2 regions of the Pseudomonas umsongensis genome follow, and region 2 is predicted to be linked to the other one. Evidence: predicted binding sites of a transcription regulator. Region 2 holds the regulator's gene; the other holds the start of a gene.
What was found. The regulator sigma-54, encoded in region 2, starts transcription at its own class of promoters, with help from an activator protein. The targets are predictions, from matches to a motif close to ANTGGCATNNANNTTGCTNT.
Positions count from the first base shown of each region.

Region 1: a site for sigma-54 is predicted at 1,457-1,476, ahead of nirB (nitrite reductase large subunit NirB). Genes of this name have one in related genera too.

Region 1 is NZ_CP051487.1:4,041,177-4,044,311, forward strand. It holds gene nirB (nitrite reductase large subunit NirB) at 1-1,243, opposite strand, end outside; gene HGP31_RS18135 (YbdD/YjiX family protein) at 2,790-2,990, opposite strand.
Region 2 is NZ_CP051487.1:1,025,354-1,028,488, reverse strand. It holds gene lptA (lipopolysaccharide transport periplasmic protein LptA) at 1-70, shown strand, start outside; gene lptB (LPS export ABC transporter ATP-binding protein) at 70-795, shown strand; gene HGP31_RS04470 (RNA polymerase factor sigma-54) at 980-2,473, shown strand; gene hpf (ribosome hibernation-promoting factor, HPF/YfiA family) at 2,549-2,857, shown strand; gene ptsN (PTS IIA-like nitrogen regulatory protein PtsN) at 2,870-3,135, shown strand, end outside.

The sequences.
Region 1 (3,135 bases), 3.0 Mb from region 2:
CACCTTCGGACGACGGCAGGATCAACGCGGCGGGTTCGGCCGGCAAGGCGATCGCGTTCTGCATGTATTGCAACAGCGTGTCGTAATAGCTGTTGTCGCCGATCAGCACTGCACCGAGCACGTGTTTGCCGCTGGCATCCACCACCAGGCGGCGATAGCTGGCCGTGGTTTCGTCGATGAACTGATAGCTGCGCGCGCCAGGCGTATTGGCGTGGGCGTCGCCGATGGAGCCAACGTCGACGCCCAGCAGCTTGAGCTTGGTCGACATGTCGGCACCCTGGAACGGCTCGGCGGCATCGTCACACAGGCGCGCGGCGACACTGCGGGCCATCTGGTAACCCGGCGCGACCAGGCCGAACAGGCTGCCGTTCCAGGACGCGCATTCACCGATGGCGTAGATGTTCGGGTCACAGCTCAGGCAGGTGTCATCGATCACCACGCCACCGCGCGGGCCGATCTCCAGCGCACATTGCCGGGCCAGCGCATCCTGGGCGCGGATACCGGCGGAGAACACGATCAGGTCGGTTTCGAGGAATTCGTCGTTGGCGAAGTTCATCCGGTAGCGGTACTGCTCGCCAGCGCTGATCGATTGCGTGGCGCGGGACAGGTGCACGCCGACGCCAAGGCGCTCGATCTGCGCCTTGAGCGCCAGGCCACCCAGATCATCCAGTTGCACCGGCATCAGGCGCGGGGCAAATTCCACCACGTGCGCTTCGAGCCCCAGGCTTTTCAGGGCGTTGGCGGCTTCAAGGCCCAGCAAGCCACCGCCGACCACCACACCGCGCCGGGCATTGGCCGCCGCGGCACGAATGGCATCGAGGTCTTCCAGGGTGCGATAGACCAGGCGCGAATCGCCTTCGGCGCCTTCGATCGGCGGCACGAACGGATAGGAGCCGGTGGCCAGGACCAGCTTGTCGTAGGCCACGCAACCTTGAGCGGTGATCACCTGGCGCCGGGCGCGGTCGATTTCCAGCACCGGTACCCCCAGGTGCAACGTGACGCCTTGGGTCTCGTACAGCGCCGCGTCACTGAGTGCCAGCGACTCGGCGTCGCGACCGGAAAAGTACTCGGACAGATGCACGCGGTCGTAGGCACGCATTGGTTCTTCGCTGAAGACATGCAGCCGATAGCGGTCAAGGGCGCCACGTTCGATCAACTGCTCGACACAATGATGCCCGACCATGCCATTGCCGATCACGACCAGCGTTTGCTGTTTGTTCAAAGTGGCTACATTGGAATTCATAAACGACACCTGCCCTAAGCCCATCACGGTGAAAAAAAGCAAAAAAAAACGCCTGAAACCTTGCGGTTCCAGGCGTCTTTGCCTGTTCTTTTGCGGTGTTGAAAACCAGACGGCCATGCCTGATCCACCGATGTTGCCCACGACCTGTGCGGCCAGTCGATCGTCGTTGACCGAGAGGGCTGCCCATCTTTTTCAGAGGGGCTTGATGGGGTTTATGCAGGGTTTGTGCCAGCCGAACGCAAGAAGACATCATGGTGGTGCAGACGTGAGTGTTTAGTCCTTGCTGGCCGCCAGATTGGCAGGTTTTTGGCGAAATGAATGGTGCTGCCAGTGGTAAATGTCGCAGAGAAAAATGCATCGGCAACCCGCTTCGCACTGGTGCACGCTTTCGGTCACCGCGCTTTAAAAGTGCGCAAAACCTGTAGGAGCGAGCATGCTCGCGATGAACCTGAGAGCGCCGAGGGGTGTCAGGTGCCCAGCGGCCGCCTCGTCGTTGCGTTGGCTTTTGATTTTCTTACCCCCTCATGCCATGAGCCTGTCCGTCAACCTGTGACGATTGCCATCGGCGCTTCTACCAACGTTGATCCATGATGCGTCGAAGCCTGTGGGCGATGTTGTTGGAGTACATATCCATTGCTGCGGTAACGGCGGCTTATGGTTTCGCCCTTACGGCGACTCCCTTTTTCAAACGCCAAAAAGGAAGCAAAAGGCTTTGCCCCACCACTCGGTGCCTCGCTGTGGCTCGGCATGCCCTCTCTCCGGCATTGCTCCGTGGGTCGCCGCGATGGGCCATCCCTGGCCCAGCGCGGCTAAACCGGCGTCCTGCCGGTTTCCCCACTGCGCAATGCTGCGTTCGGCCATCGTGGTTAACGGGGCACCCAGATCAAAAACAAACGCGAGGCGCCCTGATAGCCGACCTGACTTTTACGGTTACACCTGATCCCCTGTGGGAGCGAGCCTGCTCGCGATGGACGTCAACGATAACGCGCCCTGTCTGAATGAACGCGATGTCTGGACGTTCATCGCGAGCAGGCTCGCTCCCACAGGGGAATGCGGACAGACCTGCCATCAGGTCGGCTGTCAGGCCGCCTCGCTTTGGCTGTTGCTTTTGATTTGGCTTTTGATTTTCTTGCCCCCTCGTGAGGCCGAGTGGAGGTTCTGTGCAGTGGGTAAACCGGCATGGATGCCGGTTTAGCCGCGCTGGGCCATGGATGGCCCATCGCGGCGGGCCCACGGAGCAGGACCGGAGCGAGGGCATGCCGAGCATTAGCGAGGCACCGAACGTCAGGGGCAAGAGCCCTTGGTTACTTAGGGCCGGGCGGCGTTCCGTTTTTCCAAGTGACTCGCTGTAAGAGCGAAACCCTAGGTGGCCGTTACCGCAGGAATGGATATGTACGCTGTCAGGCCGCCATCGCGAGCAGGCTCGCTCCTACAGTGGATCGCGTACAGCCGCGAGAGATTGGTCGGCTGTCAGGCTGCCTTCGCGAGCAAGCCCGCTCCCACAGTAGATCGAGTACATCCTCGGGGCGCGGGGGAATTTGCAGCGTCAGCAACACCGCGTATTACATTTCCCGCGCCCAAAACGCGCGTCCTGACGCTCACGGAAAAACGCCTCGTAGGTCATCACCGGCTCGCCCGGATGGCTGATCGCCCTCTGTGCGACATAGTTGTCGTAATCAGGAACGCCCACCATCAAACGCGCGCTCTGGCTAAGGAAACTGGCGGCTTGCTGCAATTTGCGGATCATGGCAGTGCTCTCGATGAGATTTGGACAGCCCGATATAACCCCACTGATGTATCTGCAATGTGTCCGCTTCCCGGCCAATTGTATTTTCATGTATTCAAGCCCCCGCGACCTTTTGGCGCATGACCGGCTGGCCATCGATTGAGCG
Region 2 (3,135 bases):
CGAGTCGCGTCCGCGCATCGACATGGTGATCCAGCCGAAAAAGAAAACCGACGAGCAAAAGGCCCCTTAATGGCAACTCTGAAAGCCCAGCACCTGGCCAAGAGCTACAAGAGCCGCCAGGTCGTGCGAGACGTCAGCCTGTCCATCGACAGCGGCCAGATCGTCGGCCTGCTCGGCCCCAACGGCGCCGGCAAGACCACCTGCTTCTACATGATCGTCGGCCTGGTACAGGCTGATCAGGGGCGCGTGCTGATTGATGACCTCGATGTCAGCCACCAGCCGATGCACGGTCGTGCCAAGGCGGGTATCGGTTATCTGCCGCAAGAAGCGTCGATCTTCCGCAAACTCTCCGTGGCCGACAACATCATGGCCATCCTCGAGACCCGCAAGGAACTCGACAAGGCCGGTCGCCGCAAGGAACTGGAAAGCCTGCTGCAGGAGTTCCACATCAGCCACATCCGCGACAACCTCGGCATGAGCCTGTCCGGTGGCGAACGCCGTCGCGTGGAAATCGCCCGGGCACTGGCCACCAACCCGAAATTCATCCTGCTCGACGAACCGTTCGCCGGCGTTGACCCGATCTCCGTGGGTGACATCAAGCAGATCATCCACCACCTCAAGGCCAAGGGCATCGGCGTACTGATCACCGACCACAACGTCCGCGAAACCCTGGATATCTGCGAAACCGCCTATATTGTCAACGATGGTCAACTGATCGCCGAAGGCGACGCTGAAACCATCCTGGCCAATGACCTGGTGAAAGAAGTGTACCTGGGGCATGAATTCCGCCTGTAAGCATCGCGGTGTCCGGCGAGTCGGCAGAGCGCTTGGCGCAATAAAAAATCAACCTTTTTTTATTGTTACAGCGCTCTAGGCAAACGCCGCGGTTTCGGGCATATAATTTGCTTATGTTTGGCGCTCCGGCGCCCTGTAGTGGATGGCGCATGTGCGCCGGCGAATAAGGTGTTAAGCCCCTGCCATGAAACCATCGCTAGTCTTGAGAATGGGCCAGCAGCTGACGATGACACCGCAGCTGCAACAGGCCATCCGCCTGCTCCAATTGTCGACCCTGGACCTGCAACAGGAAATCCAGGAGGCCCTGGAGTCCAATCCGATGCTCGAGCGCCAGGAAGAAGGCGACGACTTCGACAATTCCGACCCGCTGGCCGACAACGCCGAACACAAACCCAGTACCGACACCCAGGAACCCTCCTACCAGGAAAGCGCCACGACCGTCGATAATATCGAGGAAGGCGACTGGAACGAGCGCATTCCCAACGAACTGCCTGTCGACACCGCCTGGGAAGACGTCTACCAGACCAGCGCCAGCAGCCTGCCGAGCAACGATGACGACGAGTGGGATTTCACCACCCGCACATCAGCCGGCGAGAGCCTGCAAAGCCACCTGCTGTGGCAATTGAACCTGGCACCGATGTCCGACACCGATCGCCTGATCGCCGTGACCCTGATCGACTGCATCAACAACCAGGGCTACCTGGACGAGACGCTGGAGGAAATCCTCGAAGCCTTCGATCCGGAACTGGACATCGAACTGGACGAAATCGAAGCCGTCCTGCACCGCATCCAGCAATTCGAACCTGCCGGCATCGGCGCACGCAACCTGGGTGAATGCCTGCTGTTGCAATTGCGCCAACTGCCCGCCAAGACGCCTTGGCTGGCCGAAGCCAAGCGCCTGGTCACTGACTATATCGACTTGCTCGGCAGCCGCGACTACAGCCAGCTGATGCGCCGCATGAAGCTCAAGGAAGATGAGCTGCGCCAGGTGATCGAGCTGGTCCAGAGCCTCAACCCGCGCCCGGGCTCGCAAATCGAGTCGACCGAAGCCGAATACGTGGTTCCGGACGTGATCGTGCGCAAGGATAACGAACGCTGGCTGGTGGAGCTCAACCAGGAGTCGGTGCCCCGCCTGAGGGTCAACGCCCAGTATGCGGGCTTCGTTCGTCGTGCCGACACCAGCGCCGACAACACCTTCATGCGCAATCAACTGCAGGAAGCCCGCTGGTTCATCAAGAGCCTGCAAAGCCGCAACGAAACCCTGATGAAAGTGGCCACGCAGATCGTCGAGCATCAGCGCGGCTTCCTGGAGTATGGCGACGAAGCCATGAAGCCATTGGTCCTGCATGACATCGCCGAAGCGGTCGGCATGCATGAGTCGACGATTTCGCGGGTTACCACGCAGAAATTCATGCATACCCCTCGGGGCATTTATGAACTGAAATACTTTTTCTCCAGTCACGTCAGCACCTCCGAGGGCGGAGAATGCTCGTCCACGGCGATTCGCGCGATCATCAAAAAACTGGTGGCGGCGGAAAATCAGAAAAAGCCGTTGAGTGACAGCAAGATCGCTGGTTTACTGGAGGCACAAGGCATTCAGGTGGCTCGCCGCACCGTCGCCAAGTACCGCGAATCCCTCGGGATCGCGCCTTCGAGCGAACGCAAGCGGTTGATGTAGGGCCACGCCACAGCGTTCCAGTGGCAGATCATCTGGATCTGCCGCTTTATGCACTGGCAACGAAGGAGAAGCTGTATGCAAGTCAACATCAGTGGACACCAACTGGAAGTGACCAAGCCCCTGCGTGAATACGTCGAGCTCAAGTTCAAGAAGCTCGAGGGGCATTTCGACAAGATCACCAACGTGCAAGTCACGATGTGCGTCGAAAAGTTGAAGCAGAAAATCGAAGCCACGCTGCATATACCCGGCAATGAGGTCGTCGCCAACGCGGAACATACCGATATGTACGCGGCAATCGACGCACTGACCGACAAGCTGGATAAACAACTCAAAAAGCATAAGGAAAAGACTCAGAGCCTCCTCCAGGGCGCTACGGGTCGTTAACACTCCCAACCCATGATCCGACTTGAAAGCATCCTGACCCCCGGCCGTTCCCTGGTGAACGTGCCGGGCGGCAGTAAAAAGAAAGCCCTCGAGCAAATTGCCAACCTCATCCATCGCGAAGTGCCGGATCTGGCCATGCAGGATGTTTTCGAGAGCCTGGTCGCCCGTGAAAAACTCGGCTCCACCGGCTTTGGTAATGGCATCGCCATTCCCCACTGCCGTCTAAAGGGCTGTGATGCGCCCATCAGTGCCTTGATGCACCTGGACGCCCCTATCGA